Regions from separate parts of the Undibacterium sp. GW821-FHT11B02 genome, predicted to be linked through region 2. Evidence: riboswitches for the same ligand, from Rfam matches in the RefSeq annotation. Region 2 holds a riboswitch; the other holds the start of a gene.
What was found. Region 2 has a riboswitch for thiamine pyrophosphate ahead of thiC (phosphomethylpyrimidine synthase ThiC). Riboswitches for the same ligand answer to the same signal wherever they lie in the genome.
Positions count from the first base shown of each region.

Region 1 (9,467 bases), on a different contig from region 2:
ATGCTGATTTCCAGCATCGTTCTGATGACTGCTTGCGCTTCCAAAGTGCCTCTGGCAGATAAGGCGAAAGTTGAAGAAAAGCCAGTTGCCGCACAAAACAACCAGGCTGATCCTAACGCCGTCAAGACGGTAACAACAACAGTTGACCCATTGACGCAAGGCGCATTGGCAAAACGTAGTGTGTATTTTGACTATGACAGCTATGTCGTTAAAGATGAGTTCAAACCTGTTATCGAAGCCCATGCCAAATTTTTGGTGGCAAACAAAAATCGCGGTATTCTGATTCAAGGTAATACGGATGAACGTGGTGGCCGTGAATACAATCTGGCGCTTGGCCAAAAACGTGCTGAAGCAGTACGTAAAGCCCTGAGCCTGTTGGGTGTACCAGAAGCACAAATCGAAGCCGTTTCTTTGGGCAAAGAAAAGCCGAAAGCAACTGGCAGCGACGAAGCTTCCTGGGCTGAAAACCGTCGTTCAGACATCCTGTACAAGTAATCTTCGTGTCTGGAGACCTGACATCACCTGGTCTTCATTCGCGTTCAACGCCGGATAGCTTGTTCAGCTTTTCCGGCGTGTTTCCATTTTTTTGCAGATCGCCATGAAACTCAATTCCATACGCACTTCTTTCATTGCAGCGGCTATCGCCATTGCACTGGCACCTTCTGTCGCGTCAGCCGGCATTTTTGATGATGATGAAGCACGCAAGGCCATACTGGATCTGCGCAACAAGGTAGATGCTGTAAGCAACAAGCTTGATGCGAAGCTGGAATCCAAGGCAGACAAAAGCACGGCGCTTGAACTGGCCAATGAAAATGAGCAGTTGCGGGCAGAAATGGCCAAACTGCGCGGGCAAATTGAAGTGCTGAGCAATGACCTCGCCAATACCCAGCGCCGCCAACAGGATTTTTATGTCGATCTGGACAACCGCGTCCGCAAGCTCGAACCCAAGCGCATGACCGTGGATGGCAAGGAAGCGACAGTGGATGTCAATGAGCAGCGCGCCTTTGATGCTGCCATGAATCTGTTCAAAGGGGCAGACTACAAAAATGCAGCGGCTGCGTTTTCCAGCTTCATGGTGAACTATCCGCAGTCGGCCTATGCTGGTTCTGCGCAGTACTGGTTGGGTAATTCGTATTACACTCAGCGTGATTTCCGCAATACCATCGCAGCCATGCAGCAACTGGTAAAGACGTATCCCGATCATCCCAAGGCACCAGAAGCCATGCTCAATATCGCTTCCTGCCATATGGAATTGAAAGAAAAAAACGCTGCCAAGAAAGTGCTGGAAAGCCTGATTGCCCAGTATCCTGACACGGAAGCAGCACAAGCCGCCAAGAACCGCTTGTCAGCCATGAAGTAAGCCCAGTCTTGATAATCTGCCAGCAGCGTTGACAGGGTAGCCTGAACATACTATAATCTCGGTCTTCGGGTCGTTAGCTCAGCTGGTAGAGCAGCGGACTTTTAATCCGTTGGTCGCAGGTTCGAATCCCGCACGGCCTACCACGAATACCAAAGACTTAGGTCACATCACTAAGTCTTTATCTTTTTTAGCAGTTTTGGGTCGTTAGCTCAGCTGGTAGAGCAGCGGACTTTTAATCCGTTGGTCGCAGGTTCGAATCCCGCACGGCCTACCAAAACAAAGGACTCAGGTGTCATACCTGAGTCCTTTTTTGTTTTTCTGCTCAGATATCTGTAATACTGAATCAGCGGCTTGCATTTTGTAGTGGGGGACAGTGATATGCATGGCATAAATATCCTGTTACGTCACAGCCAGCATTTGAGTGTGGATGGATGTCATTGTCGATAAATTGAGTCAGTCCATCTGGTTTTCTTTTGTGGCCTGTGGAATTATCATGCCCTATGTTGAAGAAGTATAAGATACGAGTAAATCACCATGAAAAAGACCGGTACTAAAGTGCCAGAAACGCAAGAAACTAAAGAGAAGCATGAAATACGTCCTGGTCAGTCTCTGGAATTACTGAAAGAGCTGCATATACTGACGCGTGATGGCAAGATGAATCAGGATAGCCGCCGCAAGCTCAAGCAGGTGTATCACCTGTATCAGTTTATTGAACCCCTGTTGCTGAAACTGCAGCAAGACCATGCGGACATCAGCCTGGTGGACCATGGCGCGGGCAAGTCTTATCTGGGTTTTATTTTGTATGACCTGTTTTTCAAGTCTGCACAGGCGCAAAGCAAGGCCAGGATTTATGGCATAGAAACCAGAGATGAACTGGTGCAGCGTTCGACCGAGCTGGCACAAAGGCTGGATTTTCCCGGTATGTCTTTTCTGAATTTGTCGGTTGCCGATTCGATTACATCAGATGCCTTGCCTGAAAAAATTGATATCGTCACTGCTTTGCATGCCTGTGATACGGCTACCGATGATGCCATTCAGTTTGCGCTGAAGAAGAAGGCACAGTTTATGGTGCTGGTGCCTTGTTGCCAGGCAGAAGTGGCGGCCGAGTTGCGCAAGGACAAGGGCGAGGCGGTACGCAATAACCCGCTGTCGGAACTGTGGCGTCATCCCATTCATACACGTGAATTTGGCAGCCAGATCACCAATGTGCTGCGTTGCCTGCAATTGGAAGCGCATGGTTATCAGGTCAGGGTCACGGAACTGGTAGGATGGGAGCATTCAATGAAAAACGAGTTGATCGTGGCCGAATATAAAAACCTGCCAGCAAAGCGCCCGGCGGAGCGTCTGGCAGAGGTCTTGAAAACCACAGGGCTGGAAGCCATGGGAAGGCGTTTCTTTGTGCAATAGTCTCTTATTCAGGACTTACGCAAAATTGCCCCAGCAAGGCGTCGGTGACGAAGGCAGTACATTGGTACTTGGTCTTGTAAATGCGGGAGCTGCAACGCAGCTGGGGCGGTTTTGCGTAAGTCCTATTATTGTGACATATTGCAAGTTGGTCACTGTCAGGTCATAAAAAATGATTAATATCATTTATGCTTAATTCAGTTCAATCATCATTATCATCAATAAAGGATAGAAAACATGCTGGCCGCCGTTGACTTGGGTTCCAACAGTTTTCGCATGCACATCGCCCGACATGAAGGCGATGTCATTAAAGTCGTTAAAAGTGCGCGCGACCCCATACGTCTTGCCGCAGGCCTGGATCGTAATGGCAACCTGACGCCAGACGCGATACAAAAAGCAGTTTCATGCCTGGCGCGCTTTCGGGAAATTCTGGATGCTTATCCGGTAGAAAATCTGCGGGTTGTCGCCACCAATACTATACGCATTGCAAAAAACGCCACGCAATTATTGCCGCTGGCTGAAGCAGCAATTGGCTGCCCTATCGAAGTGATATCGGGTGAGGAAGAGGGCCGCCTGATTTATATGGGTGTCTCGAATGCGGTGGCAATTCCTGGTGAACGCCGGCTGGTACTCGATATCGGTGGCGGTTCAACCGAGGTGATATTGGGCCATGGTCACGAGATTGCCAGGGTTGAATCTTTCAGCATAGGTACCGTTAAGCACAGTGCCAGTTTCTTCCAGGATGGTCGTTTGACTGATGCAGCTTTTGAAGCTGCGATCTTGTCTGCCCGCTCCATGTTTGAAGATTCTGCACCACCGTATCAGCCTCAGCACTGGCGTAAAGCTTATGGGTCTTCCGGTACCATGCGTGCCATTTCAGACGCTATCGGCAAAGGTGGTTTGGGTGACGGCACACTGACACTGAAAAATCTCAATCTGCTCAAGCAATATTGTGTGCAGACCGGGCAGATAGAACAACTGGAATTGAGCGGTATCAAACCTGAACGGGTCGCCATGGTAGTGGGTGGTCTAGCCATCCTGATAGGCTTGATGACGGAATTCAATATCGCCATCTTGTTGCCGGTAGAAGCCGGTTTGCGCATGGGGGTAATGTGGGATTTGTACCTGCGCGCCACCAAGCGTGACCGTCGTGAAGTCGCGGTGCAAAGCATGGCGCAGGTGTTTCATAGTGATTTGTCGCGTGCTAACCGGGTGGCAGATATGGCGAAATCGCTCTACCTGCAATTGAAACCATCGTCGGAAATTTATACACGTCTGCTGCAATGGAGTGCCACTCTGCACGAAGTCGGTATGGTGATATCGCATACCGGCTATCACAAGCATGGTGCTTACATGATAGAAAACGCCGACATGGCAGGTTTTACCACGCGCGAACAAAGAGTGATGAGCAAGCTGATTCTCAGTCAGAAAGGCAATTTGCGCAAGATCGGTGACGGGTTGGCAGATGTGGATTTTGCCAAGGCCGTGCTGGCCTTGCGTCTGTCAGTCATGCTCATGCATTCACGTGCAGAGATTGACTTTGAAGATATCCGCCTGAAGATGAAGGGCAGGGTAGAGCTGGAAATGAAACGCGACTGGGTCAGTGTCCATCCAACAGTGGCCTACTGGTTGCAAAAAGAAATTGAAGCCTGGCGAGAGATCGGGATAGATTTCTTGGTCAGGGCGAATGTGTAAATTTTTTCGTCAGCCATATTGGCAATTCCTTGCCCTGTAATTTTATTTGGGCAAGGATGCAATGTTATCAAATTCAATCAAATGCAATCAGCCACCATCAATGACCTGAATACACGTCCCAGTAATTTTCCGGATTTATCATAGGCTTCAAATAATACCGTGCCGCCAAACTTGTTTGGTTTCGCGCCCAGCATGTCATAAAAGTGGATCTTGCTGACTGCTTTTAACGGAAATGAAACGATAGCCAGTTTCCCCAAATGCGGGTCGTGTTGCAGTTTGTGGATATGGATAAGTGATACTTCCGCCTCATTGAGTTTGCGATAGGCAGCTGAATTCGGATCGGTGTCATAATCAAGATCGCTGGATACAGGATACACTTTCATCCTGATGTCTTGATTGACTGCCTTGCCATCGATTTTCCCGACCAGTGTTCCATCAGTCAATTTGTCAATTTGTATTTCAAATTGACTGTTGCCATTGCCAAAATCGGGAAAACTGGCGTGGCATTTTAAAACTTCTTCCGCACTCGCAAGATTGACTAGCAGGGAGCTTGCGATAGCAAAAATATACTTGAACGTATTCATCATGCCTGGTCCTTTTGGTTAAATGCCAGGTTCAGGATGACATAGTCTGCGTGTGACGCCACGCATTGCTTGCGAAGTATTGAATATCAGTACCAAAGGTAATAAAAAACCCGATGCCAGATTTATCTGGCATCGGGTTTTGAACGGCGTAAACCGTATCAGAAATCGAATTGCGCTGACACTTTGTATGTACGTGGCGCACCAGGGAATAAATAACCACCCAGTGATTGCGTCACATCACGCCAGTAGAATTTGTTCAGAGCATTGTCGATATTGAAGCGCAACGTAGTTGCCGTACCGGCTATTTGTGTGGCGTAGCGTGCGCCGAGGTTGATGACGTGGTAACCAGGTACTGTGACGCTGTTATCCGGGCTGAATACCTTGTTGCCTGCATACTGCCAGGTTGCGTTCAGATTCAGGCCACGGATGTCGGCAACGGCATAATCAACATAGACAGAAGACTTTAATTTTGGCACGTTCATGACGCGTTTGCCATCCAGTTCCGCGATACCAGTGTCTTGCTGCTTGGCGTCCAGCGCGGTCATGCTGGCACCAATGTTCCATTGCGGAGCCAGCTTGCCCTGTACTGACAGTTCCAGGCCGGTATGCAGTGCTTCACCATTGCTGACGTAAGTATTGCTGCTATTGATGTATTCCAGTGGTTTTTTAATGCGGAATACAGCGGCAGAAATGCTCAGGTCGCGTTGCAGGTCAGCTTTGGCACCGATTTCAAACTGGGTTGATTTGGCAGGGTCCAGCATCTTGTTTTCATTGCTGGTGCCAAATGGGGCGATACCACCATGTTCCAACCCTTCTGCAAAACTGGCGTAGAGCGACCATTGCTGTGCCGGTTTGAACACGACAGCAGCGCTGGATAGCAATTTGTTTTGATCATAGCCAGGGTTATCGAATTGGCTGCGCGAGATATGCAGTTGACGCAACCCTAAGTGCAGTTTCAGATTATCTTGCAGGCTGATGATGTCTTGTACAAAGGCAGACCATTCCTTGTCAGTACGGCGCAGCAAAACCGGGCCGGTCTTATTGGTAGACGAAGGAACCGTCACAGGGTGGAATAAATTGCTGCTACCCACATAGTCATACACGTAGTCACCAAAATAATCTTTACGTTGTGAATTGCTGAGACCGATGGCGAGTTCATGACGTACAGAGCCAGTCGTCAATTTGCCGTTCAGCAGCGCCTGGCTGCCGCGCATTGATTTTGATTCATTAACGCTTTGGTAGTCATACACATCATAATCGCCATTTGCGCAATAACCAGGGTAGAGATTCGCTGCACCACAACCATAAGGGAAGGCTGTGTAATCGTCACGTTTGAATTCATGTTTGTTGGCAGACAGGCTGGCTTGCCAGTCTTTGTTGATCTGGTATTCAAAACGCAAACCCAGATTGCTGTTGCGTGTATCCACAGGTTTGGCCCAGGGCTGTGCATTCAGCATCAGGTCTGCTGGCACACCGCGTGGCAAATCCGTGCCATTGAATAATTGAAAACCAGGAACCGACAACTGCGATTTATGCTGATAATCAGCATCGATCTGCAACAACGCCTGCGGTGTGATATGCCAGTCAAATGCAGCGGACACGAATTGGCGTTCACCATCTGCACCTTTGACATAAGAACGCAAGCGCTCACCTGCAGCATTGATGCGGAAACCAAACTGGCGGTCGCTGGAATAGTCGCTGATATCTGCTGCGCCATACAGCGTGCCACGTTCACTGATTTCCAGGTTGACCGAGCGCAGCGGTGCACTGGTCGGACGTTTGGTCACATAGTTGATGATACCGCCCGGTGTAGCAAAACCAGCCTGGAAACCGGCGATGCCTTTAAGTATTTCTATACGCTCCTTGTTTTCCAGCGGGATAGAGGCATCACCAGGAATGGCGAAACCATCCTTGCGGTAGCTGGATGAATTATCGAGGGCAAAGCCACGTATCGAGAATTGTTCGGCATAGCCGATGGCGTTGTAGGCATCATTCACGCTGGCATCGAATTTCATTGCATCGGTGGTCTGGCGCACGCGCAAATCCTGCATCTGGCTGCTGGTCATGACATTTACCGAGAAAGGGGTATCGACCAAGGCTGTTTCGATAAAGCCGGATGCCTTGCTGCGCTCTGCTTTCACTTCGGAAGTCTTGTTGCCTGTTACCACGACTTCAGGCAGAGATTTATCTGCGGTTTGGGCATATGCCTGCGGCAATAAGGCAAATGCCTGTGCAATGGAAAAAGCCAGCAGGGCAGGGCGAAATGGTGTATCAGACATGGTTTGCTCTTTATTTGCTATTTAATGCGTTGCGGATGACAGCGCGGGAGCAAACAAAGAAACGGACAGACGGGACTTTGCGCTTCCCTTCGCTGGCATTATCCAGATCAGGTAGAAGGGACTCTCTCACCCGGAAACGTTTGTTTCCAGGACCCCTAGCGAAGCCGGTACTTTAACATGAAAGCGGGCAGCAGGACTTGAACAGTGATCTGGTGTGCAGTGGAATCTTGATGTTAATTAAAAAAATACTATTTTCCCAATTAATTGTTGAAATACATACATGTATAACGTGCATGTATAATCGGCAAATAATGTCTGTTCAAATAACCATTTATACACACTTCAACATCTCAATCTCAATATGTTTACATCCAATTTTCAGCGCTTGGGTTTAATTTTTTGCCTGTTCGGCGTTACGTCAGTCTTTGCTCAAGAAGGTGCATCTGCGCCGGAATATACGCTTAAACGCGAGAATGACTCAACTGGCTCGCGTATCCGTCAAAATGCTGTGACTGGTATGAAAGTACCTGCCAATAAATCTTATGCTGAGTTGACTAGCGAGCAAAAATCCATTGTTCGTTCATTGTATGAACATCTGGATGAAGCGGATGAACCACCTTATCCATTAAAAGGCACCAAAGCAATTCTCAGTGCGATTTCGAATGCCCAGGATGTACTTCATCTGCAAGGGGATTTGTCTGTCTTTGTCGAAGTCAATGCAGATGGGACACCAAATGCTGTTGGTGTGATGAAATCGCCGGATGAAAGGATGACAAACCTGGTTGCGACGGCATTGATACAGGAACGATATAAGCCTGGTCTGTGCAAGGGGACACCGTGCAAAATGCAATTTCCCTTACGCATCAAATTAAGCACAACAAGATAAACACTAACCCTGCATGAGTGCAGGGTTTGTAGACGCTGTTTGATCTCAATTTCGACTTTGAACAGCTGGTTTTCCAGGGCTTTCATATGATCTGAAATTACGCCAAAGTCCTTCGCAAGAATACACTACCAGAGCAGCCCAGATAGCAATAAAGCCAGCCAGTTTGTTCGAGTCAAAAGGTTCGTGATACAGCCATACACCAAGCAGTAACTGAACCAATGGTGACATGTACTGCAACAAACCCAGTGTGGTCATGGGAATGCGTCTTGCACCGGCGGCAAACAACAGCAGCGGAATGGCGGTGATGGGGCCACTGATCATGATCAGTATTTTGATATCGATGTTGCTGCTGACGAAGGTATTCTGGCCATGCATGCCCATCCAGATCAGGTAGCCAAAGGCGAAGGGGAACAGCAGGGCAGTTTCCAGCGACAGACCTTCCAGTGCACCCAGCGCCGAGGTTTTGCGCAACAGGCCATAGGTACCAAAGGTGGTCGCCAGGATCAAGCCTATCAACGGCAAATGGCCAGCCTGCCATGTCAGCCAGGCCACGCCACAGGCTGCCAGTGCAACTGCCAACCATTGCATTGGGCGCAGGCGTTCACGCAGCCATACTGAGCCGATGAGAATGTTGACCAACGGGGTAATAAAATAACCAAGACTGGCGTCGATGATATGACCATGATTGACTGCCCAGATATACACAAACCAGTTGGCTGACAGCAGCAGAGCGCTGATGGCAAAACCACCTATCAGTTTGGGTTGTCGTGCAGCTTCACTGATCCATGACCATTGCTTGCGCCAGGTCAGTACACCAAACAGGAATAGCAGTGACCACACCATGCGATTGAGTAAAATCTCCAGTGCAGGTACTTCATGCAGGGCTTTGAAATAGATAGGGAAAAGGCCCCAGAGAAGATACGCGGAGCCTGCAAACAAGATACCTTTACGCATTGATGCCAATCAAAATAAGAAAGCCCGGCAGAACAGGCGAGACAGCTATTATCGCCTTAAAGCGGATTGCTTGCTTTTCACAGTCATTTTGATTTGGCTGTTTGTATGTGCTTGCACAGTGCTTCGGTACCGTCGAGTATGCGTGGTCCGGCACGATTGAGCCAATCACCGTTGACGGCATAGAAGTTATTTTTTTTAACTGCAGTCAGAATGGGGAATTGTCGCCAGTCGGCCAAAGCTTCCACATTGTCACCGCTGGTCAGCATCATGTCGGGGTTGGTCGCCAACACTGCTTCAGTAGTAAT
Region 1 covers NZ_JBXASD010000013.1:102,227-111,693, forward strand. The annotation lists gene pal (peptidoglycan-associated lipoprotein Pal) at 1-495, shown strand, start outside; gene ybgF (tol-pal system protein YbgF) at 599-1,360, shown strand; tRNA gene AC1RVX_RS24370 (tRNA-Lys) at 1,428-1,503, shown strand; tRNA gene AC1RVX_RS24375 (tRNA-Lys) at 1,559-1,634, shown strand; gene AC1RVX_RS24380 (class I SAM-dependent methyltransferase) at 1,895-2,767, shown strand; gene AC1RVX_RS24385 (Ppx/GppA phosphatase family protein) at 3,002-4,459, shown strand; gene AC1RVX_RS24390 (hypothetical protein) at 4,537-5,046, opposite strand; gene AC1RVX_RS24395 (TonB-dependent siderophore receptor) at 5,202-7,322, opposite strand; TPP riboswitch at 7,390-7,489, opposite strand; gene AC1RVX_RS24400 (hypothetical protein) at 7,684-8,208, shown strand; gene rarD (EamA family transporter RarD) at 8,254-9,162, opposite strand; gene AC1RVX_RS24410 (cobalamin-binding protein) at 9,246-9,467, opposite strand, start outside.
Region 1: another riboswitch for thiamine pyrophosphate. It lies ahead of AC1RVX_RS24395 (TonB-dependent siderophore receptor); the one in region 2 lies ahead of thiC (phosphomethylpyrimidine synthase ThiC).

Region 2 (9,467 bases):
TCACCGTGACCGGCATCGGTCCGCAAGTTCTTGCCAAGGCGCTTGCTATTGTGTTCGATCAACACGTTTGCACTATCCAGGATGTGGCCGTGCGAGCGGTAATTTTGTTCCAGCTTGATTAAATTTTGTACCTGGAATTCTCGCTCGAAGGAGGACATATTACCGACATTGGCACCACGGAAGGCATAGATACTCTGATCATCATCACCAACGGCAAAGACGGCTCCGCCTTTCTTGGTGCCTTCGCCCGCCATCAGTTTCAGCCATTTGTATTGCAGGTCATTGGTATCCTGAAACTCGTCGACGAGGATGTGACGGAACCTGTCCTGATAATGTTCACGCAGAGGCTGGTTACGGCTTAACAATTCATAGGTGCGCAACAGCAGTTCGGCAAAATCGACCACGCCTTCACGCTGGCATTGGGCGTCATACAAATCATACAGGCCAACCAGCTTGCGATTGAAATCATCATAGGCATCCACCTGGGCAGCACGCAAACCCTGGTCTTTGGCACCGTTGATGAAATACATCAGCGTCTTGGGCGGGAATTTTTCATCATCAATATTGTTGGCCTTCAGCAAACGCTTGATGAAGGATAACTGGTCCGCAGAATCGAGTATCTGGAAAGTCGATGGTAAACCGGCATCGCGGTGGTGTGCACGCAAGAGGCGGTTACACAGCCCATGGAAAGTGCCTATCCACATGCCACGTGTATTAATCGGCAACATGGCCGACAAACGCGTCAACATTTCTTTGGCGGCCTTGTTGGTAAAGGTCACCGCCAAAATACCTCCTGGCGACACCTGGCCGGTCTGTATCAGCCAGGCTATCCGGGTCGTCAACACACGCGTCTTGCCAGAACCGGCACCAGCTAAAATCAGGGCAGACTGTGCAGGCAGTGTCACTGCAGCAAGTTGTTCGGGATTTAAGTTATGAAGTAAATTTTGCATACGCGGATTATACGGGACTATGCAATACCTGCTTTATGCCATCCCTGAACAAGCTGAAAATTGTTGTCTGGTATAGTTTCTACCAACTTGACAGGAGATGTCCTGTGCGCAGATAATCATCTTAATCGCTATCTCATTTTCATTATGCAAACTCAAGTCAAAGATCAATTACACACACAAAGCAGCACTGCTTTGTGTATGGTCTTTGCTAAAGCCAAGAAACAGACGCTCATCTGACCGGGGCGTGCTGTCCCGTCAGGTGAGCTGACAGGATGGCAAAAACGGTTTCCTCCCTTTTGCGCTATATGTCATCTCCCTGCGGGTCTTTTTACCGGTCCACAGGAGAACAGGCATGTCCAGCAATATCAGTACCTCTAGCAATACCCAGTTTCAAGCAATGCACACTCAGCAGGCCAGGCGCAAGGATTTTTCCGGCATCTGGGTCGCTCTGGTCACGCCATTTTGTGCCAACACAGAACCAGAAGTGGATTTCCCTGCCTTGCAAGCATTGTCCAGCAAGCTTATCGCTGAAGGTGTTGCGGGCCTGGTTGTCTGCGGTTCGACTGGAGAGGCGGCTGCACTCAGTGCAGAAGAACAGTTGCAGGTGCTGGATGCTGTACTTGCTGTTGTTCCGGCCCATCAAGTCATCATGGGTTTAAGTGGTAATCATATGGGGCAAGTCTTGCACAGACTGGTGCTGACAGGGCAAAGACAGGTCGCCGGAGTGCTGGTCACACCGCCATATTACATACGACCATCACAGGCAGGCATCTTGCACTACTTTCATGAAATTGCCGATGCCTCGGCTGTGCCCGTATTGTTATATAACATACCCTACCGCACCGGCATCAACATGGAACTGCCCACCTTGCAGCAATTGGCCCGACATCCCAACATCGTCGCCATCAAGGATTGTGGTGGCAATCTGCAAGCCACCATGCAACTCATCATGGATGGAGATATTCAGGTGCTGACGGGGGAAGATCATCAGTTGCTTTCTACACTGTGTCTGGGAGGTGCCGGTGGCATACTGGCATCTGCACATTTGCGTCCCGATTTATTCCTGCGCTTGCAGGCACATGTCAATGCAGGTGAACTTGAGCGGGCCAGGGAAATTTTCTATCACTTGCTGCCTGTCATGCAGGCGCTGTTTGAAGAACCTAACCCAGCGCCACTGAAGGCCGTGCTTGCCTCCATATATACCATGCAATCTGGCTTACGTGCGCCAATGCTGATGGCCAGCAGCGCAATGCAGGAAAAGATTTTGCAGGTGTATACACGCCTACAAGATATTGAGTCAACAAACTGAGGTGGCGAGGCACGTCGTCGTACAAGCATATCCTCTGTAAGACTTACCTACCGACAGCTTACCCGGGTTTGTCAGCAAATAAGCTGGCAAATGCCAGCGCGGCCTGTTGCGGCTGTTCTGCCATATACACACTGCTGATTACCGCCACCATGTCAGCCCCCTGAACAAGCAAGGGCTGGCAGTTTTCCAGTGTCATGCCGCCGATGACGACATTCGGCACATCAAATTTTTTTACTGCCTCGGCCACTATGCTGGCAGCGGTGGTCACTGCATATTTCTTGATACGTGAAGGATAGAAGCCACCAAAGGCGATATAACTGGCACCACCTTCAACTGCAGTGCGTGCCAGTTCCAGATCACCATAGCAGGATGCGCCCAGAATTTTATCTGCACCCAACTTTGCCCTGGCATCAGCGACCGACATATCAGTGCCCCCTACATGCAAGCCGTCAGCATCAATTTCGAGGCAGAGTTCCAGATGATCGTTGATGATGAAGGGTTTGTTAAAGCTGCGGCACAATTCCAGTAAGGCCCGCGCCTGAGTTTTTCGCAGTTCCGGGCTGGCGGTTTTGTGGCGATATTGTACGATGTTCGCGCCGCCTGCGAGCGCCTGCTGCGTGATGCTGATTAACTTTTCTGTATCGTCCCAATCAGGTGTGACGACGTACAAACCACGCATTTGATAAGTACTACGCTGATTCATGATTTCTTCCCTATTTTGAAAGCTGTCTGCCGCGCTGGAATAAGCTGGCCAGCAGCGATGGCATAAGCATGTTGCAGGCTATATTGGGTATAGCTTTGTGCTCGTTGCAAAGCATCTGCCAATGTTGCTCCATTCGCCAGTTGCCCGGCTACTGCCGACGCCAGTGTGCAGCCGCTACCGTGGAATTCACCTGGCAGGCGCGGCCATTGCCATTCTTGTGCAGTCTGCCATTGCCCATGCTGGAACCAGATATTTTTCACCTGTGCTTCTGTCGCATGACCACCTTTCAGCAAGACATCGGCATGCGCGTATTCCATCAGGTTTTGCACCTGTGCCTGAAGATCACCTGCCTGAGGTGACAAACGCTTTAGCTCGGGCAGATTTGGGGTGATTAATGTCGCGACTTTCAATAGTGGCTCAATCGCTTCTACCGCATCATCCAGTGACAAACTGTCACCGTGACCGCTACCCAAGACAGGGTCGACGATAACTTGCAGATCCGGATATTGCTGCTTCATCTTTTGAATGAAACTCGCAATCGCCGTCGCATTTTTTTTGTGTGCGACGATGCCCAGCTTGATTACCTTAAACGGTATTTTGGCTGCCAGAGTCATAGCCTGCTGCAAGATGATCTGTACGTCAACGGCATGTACGGCATAGGCGTGGTCATTGTCTTGCACCGTCAATGCGGTAATCACCGGCAAGGCATGTGCGCCCTGCGCGGCTATCGCCTCAATATCAGCCTGAATACCAGCACCACCGCTGGGGTCATGCCCGGCAAACACCAGCACACAGGGACGTGTTGAGATTTTCATCAAACGACCATCAAACAATACGGCCAGCCATAGGGGATGATGGTGAAGCCGCAAACTTGCGTGGCATACGCCCAGCCAGAAAAGCCTCGCGCCCTGCTTCCACCGCTAGCCCCATGGCACGTGCCATGCGTACCGGGTCTTTGGCACCGGCAATCGCCGTATTCATCAACACCCCATCGCAACCCAGTTCCATCGCTATGGCAGCATCAGATGCGGTACCGACACCTGCATCGACCAGCACCGGCACCTTGGCCTGATCGATGATCAGCGACAGATTCCAGGGATTCAATATACCCATGCCTGAACCTATCAATGACGCCAGCGGCATGACGGCAACGCAACCTATGTCTTCCAGCATGCGCGCCTGTATCGGGTCATCGCTGCAATACACCATGACATCAAAACCATCTTGTACCAATGTCCTGGCGGCCTTCAGGGTTTCCGGCATATTCGGAAACAGGGTTTTCTCATCGCCTAACACTTCCAGCTTGCACAGCTTGTGCCCGCCTAACAATTCACGTCCCAATTGCAAGGTATAGACCGCATCTTCTGCGTTATAGCAACCGGCAGAGTTGGGCAGTATGGTGTATTTGCTGGGCGGTACCACATCCAGCAAGCTAGGTGCGTTCGGGTCTTGTCCTATGTTGACACGACGTATCGCCACCGTGATGATCTCAGCACCGCTGGCTTCTGTTGCCAGCCGGGTTTGTTCAAGATCTTTGTATTTACCGCTGCCAACCAGCAGGCGCGAGCGGTAGGTTTTGCCAGCTATGGTTAAGCCTGGCTTGTTTTCTGCGTTCATAAAATTCTTTCAAATTTGTGAGATGCAAGCAATACATCGTAGGTTGGGTTGGGCCTCGTCAGGCTACGCTTCGTCAGCCTTGTAGGTTGGGCTGCGGTTTACCAGCCCAACGCTCGGCGCATAATGAACAAATACAATATTTCATGCACAGCGTTGGGCTGATAATGCGTAGCCCAACCTACAAAAAACGAAGCCCAACCTACAATCAACCGCCACCAATAGCGCGCACAACGTCAACCTTGTCGTCCACTTGCAACCGATATTGTGCCCACTGCGACTTCGGAATAATCTGCCGGTTAACCGCGACCGCAATCGCCTGCTGCGACAGATTTAATTCTGCAATCAAATCTGCCAGCAGCGCGCTCACCAGTTGGCGTTTTTCTCCATTGAGCTGTATATCCATCATGGCTATTGCTTCTTGTAGATTTCCGCGCCGGATTTGATGAATTCAACAGCCTTGACTTCCATACCCTGCTTCAGCGCCTGGATCTCACTGATACCTTGTGCATTGGCATAGTCGCGCACTTCCTGCGTGATCTTCATCGAGCAGAAATGCGGGCCACACATGGAACAGAAATGGGCAACTTTGGCAGAATCCTTGGGCAGGGTTTCATCATGGAATTCGCGCGCTTTGTCAGGGTCAAGGCCGATGTTGAACTGGTCTTCCCAGCGGAATTCAAAGCGTGCCTTGGACAAGGCATTGTCACGTATCTGCGCGCCCGGATGGCCTTTTGCCAAGTCGGCTGCATGGGCAGCGATCTTGTAGGTAATGATGCCATCCTTGACATCCACCTTGTTAGGTAAACCCAGATGTTCTTTTGGTGTTACATAGCACAGCATGGCAGTGCCATACCAGCCGATTTGTGCGGCACCTATGCCGGACGTAATGTGGTCATAACCAGGGGCGATGTCGGTAGTCAATGGGCCCAGCGTATAGAAAGGTGCTTCATGGCATTGCTCAAGTTGCAGGTCCATGTTTTCTTTGATCAAATGCATGGGCACGTGACCGGGGCCTTCTATCATGACTTGTACATCGTGCTTCCAGGCGATCTGGGTCAACTCACCCAGGGTTTTCAATTCACCTAACTGCGCTTCATCATTGGCGTCATAGATAGAACCCGGGCGCAAGCCATCGCCCAGACTGAAGGACACGTCATATGCCTTCATGATTTCGCAGATATCTTCGAAATGCTCGTACAGGAAGCTTTCCTTATGATGTGCCAGGCACCATTTCGCCATGATGGAACCGCCGCGTGACACGATACCTGTGAGGCGCTTGGCTGTCATCGGTACATATTGCAGACGTACCCCGGCGTGGATGGTGAAATAATCGACACCTTGCTCTGCTTGTTCAATGAGTGTGTCGCGGAAGATTTCCCAGGTCAGGTCTTCTGCCTTGCCATTCACTTTTTCCAGCGCCTGATAGATAGGCACAGTACCGATAGGTACCGGTGAATTGCGGATGATCCATTCGCGGGTTTCGTGTATGTGTTTGCCGGTCGACAAATCCATCACATTGTCGCCACCCCAGCGTATCGCCCAGGTCATTTTCTCGACTTCTTCGCCAATGGAAGAAGTCACGGCAGAGTTACCAATATTGGCATTGATCTTGACCAGGAAATTACGGCCTATGATCATCGGCTCGATTTCCGGGTGATTGATATTGGCAGGGATAATGGCGCGACCACGGGCGATTTCTGAACGCACGAATTCTGACGTGATTTCTTCCGGTATCGCCGCACCAAAAGATTGACCCGGATGCTGGCGTCCCATGACTTCTGCCAGCTTGTTGCCCATGGGACCGGAGGCTTTCAGGTTTTCCAGATACTCTTTCCTGCGCAGGTTTTCGCGGATGGCGACAAATTCCATTTCTGGCGTGATGATGCCCTGACGCGCGTAATGCATTTGTGAGACATTTTTGCCCGTCAGCGCACGACGCGGCAAGCGTTTGAGGTTGAAACGCAATTCGGCCAGCTTTGGGTCATGCAGGCGGGCGATGCCATATTCGGATGTCGGACCAGCCAGTTCTTCGGTGTCATTACGCTCGGCTATCCATGCACCGCGTACGGATGCCAGGCCAGAGCGAATATCGATTTTTACTGCGGGATCGGTGTACGGGCCGGAAGTGTCATACACATAGATAGGCGGATTTTTTTCCGAGCCGAACATGGCTGGGGTATCTGACTGGCTGATTTCACGCATCGGTACACGGATATCAGGGCGGCTGCCCTGTATATAGGTTTTGCGGGAATTTGGCAGTGGCTGTATGGCTGCCTCGTCTACCGTGGCAGTAGCGGACAGGAATTGCGGGTTGGCGTTCATTTTGGCTCCTTTGCTTTGTTGGCATGGAGCCAGCAAAGGAGTTTCCAAAGTCGGGATGCACACGCTGAGGGTGGCAAGAAGTCTTCGGCAGCTTCCCTTCGCTGGCATTATCCAGATCAGGTTCGAGGGTATTTCTCACCCGACATCACTATTCATAGTGTGATGGCAGGACCCCTAGCATTTTTTCTTCGGGCCTTAAAAACAAAGCCGCGACGACGTCAGATTATACGACTTTTTTCTATACGAAGTGCTTATTTATCTTCATCGGCTAGTGTAGCCTCCGTTTCCGCTACATATCCGACAACATTGCCGGCGAGCACTTGCACTGGTCCATGTACCTCGGTCAATTCCACCATGCCTGCCTTGATTGCTGCCGATAAATCATGATCCAGCACTGGCAATGCTTCTTCATAGGCAATCAATAATTTGCTGACGCCATAGGCGCGATTACGTCCATTTACCTTGCCCAGATACAGGGCCATGTCGGCAATTTGCAAGGCTTTTTCCCAATTGCACACTGTTTCTGGAATGCCTGAAAACGGCAGACTGATAAAACCGGCCGTCAGGGTAACGGCAATCTTGACGCCACCCACTTCCACTCTATGTTCACCTATACCGCGCAGGATGCGGTCTACCAGGCTCTTCAGTTGCGCCGGATTGGAACGCGGTGAATAAATTAAAAACTCTTCACCACCCCAGCGCAACACCATATCTGTATCACGTACAGTATTGCGCAAACGTTGCGCTACTTCCATCAGCACTGCGTCGCCAGCCGCATGACCATAATTGTCATTGATGTTTTTAAAATGATCGATATCCATCAAGATCAGACAGTCTGGATTTTCCAGACTATCCTCACGGCGCTCCCCTTCCGGCAAGACTACCCTGGCCTTCATCAGATCAACGAAAGAACGGCGATTGTACAAACCCGTCAGAGGATCACGCACTGCGTGAAATTCCAGTTGCTGATTAACTTCTATTAATTTTTCATTAGTTTTACGTACCCGTTGATAGAGGAAAAAAATCACTACGCCTATCATGACTGTCACTACCGCAGCCAGCAATAAAATTATTTGCTGCAACTGGCGATTTTTAATGTCCGCATCTTTAAGCTGATTTTCACGGCCCAATAATTCAATCTGTTTTTGTCTCTGTTGTGCATTGAACTGTTCCTGCAATGTCGCCACTGCACGCGCGCGGTCTGAACGAAACAATTCATCACTGAGTTTTTGTTGCTCACGCACTGTTGCCAATGCCTCTTTATGCATGCCTGCGGTTTCGTACATCGTTCCTATTTCACTCAACAAGCTTTCCATATCCGACTTGGAACCGGTCTCCATGAAAAACTTTTTGGATTCATTGATATACGTGATGCCTTGCGCAAATTTTCTTTGACCGGCCAGTCCAAATCCTATATTGGCCTTGGCCATCGCCACGGCAAAGGGATCATCAATCTCCTGGGCTTTTTTCAGCGCTGTTCTGGCTGCTTGCTCAGCCTGATCGTATTGGTGGACGCGTAAATAATAGTCTGAAATATTACCCAGAGCAGTCGCCGCAACAACGGGCATGCCGTCGTCTGTGGCAATCTGCAAGACAGTGTTGTAAGCATCCAGCGCTTCGGCGTGCCTGCCAAGATCTGTTAATGCCAGGCCACGCGCCATCATCAGGGATGAAATAGTTTTAGGGGAATCAATTTTCGGTGTTATCGCCAATGCTTCGGTCGTCGTTTCCAATGCTTTTTCTGCATTATGCATGTTCAGATAAAGGCGGGAAATGGCTTCCATGCGGTATAGCCTGGCTTGGGCACGACGCCGTGGTATCTGGTCAGTCAACCGCAAGGCTTCCAGGCAATAAGCCAGCGACTTGTCAAAATTACCTATTGCCAGATGCACCGTGCCAAATGCGATATTCAGACGCATCAGTACTTCTGCATTGGTACTGTCACGTAAGGACTGCTGCGTATCACCCAGCTTGACCAGGGCAAGTGCAAATTTACCCTGATCCAGCAATTGAAGCGCTTCCCCGATCAAGGCCAGGGCAATCATGTCGCTATCATTATGCGCACGTGCCAACTGCATCAACTCGGCATTGGTGGCGTTTGCTTCTTTATTCTTGCCAGCGTCGTACAGAATGGTAATCAGGGTTTTCAACAATTCAGCACGCAAACCGTAATCAGCATTGGCACCAATTTTTGCATTATATGCCTGCAGCTGTCTGAGTGCAGCGGTATTGTCTTTGTCTGCCAGATCATGCATTGCTTCGATCGCTGCAAAATCGGAAGTGTTGTCGGCTCTGACCAAGTGGGGACAGGTCAGAAAAACCAGCAGCAAACTCGCTAAGCATACGCACCATTTCAAGCACTGATTTTGGTGTCGGAGCTGGAACATGCATGCCCTCATGGATATGAAGTATGTAACTTAAACAAGAAAAATTGACAAAACAGTCAAACAGACCTGAAGCAGGCAACAAGGATACGTCTTTCCAGCTGTTTTTGATATGCAGTTTAAAGTCAATGACACAATCTATTACACAAAAGAAAGATAGCAACAGATTTCACTATGCGTGA
Region 2 covers NZ_JBXASD010000005.1:7,617-17,083, reverse strand. The annotation lists gene AC1RVX_RS11275 (UvrD-helicase domain-containing protein) at 1-950, opposite strand, end outside; gene dapA (4-hydroxy-tetrahydrodipicolinate synthase) at 1,303-2,259, shown strand; gene thiE (thiamine phosphate synthase) at 2,318-2,962, opposite strand; gene thiD (bifunctional hydroxymethylpyrimidine kinase/phosphomethylpyrimidine kinase) at 2,959-3,777, opposite strand; gene AC1RVX_RS11255 (thiazole synthase) at 3,788-4,579, opposite strand; gene thiS (sulfur carrier protein ThiS) at 4,785-4,985, opposite strand; gene thiC (phosphomethylpyrimidine synthase ThiC) at 4,988-6,901, opposite strand; TPP riboswitch at 6,978-7,087, opposite strand; gene AC1RVX_RS11240 (GGDEF domain-containing protein) at 7,153-9,156, opposite strand.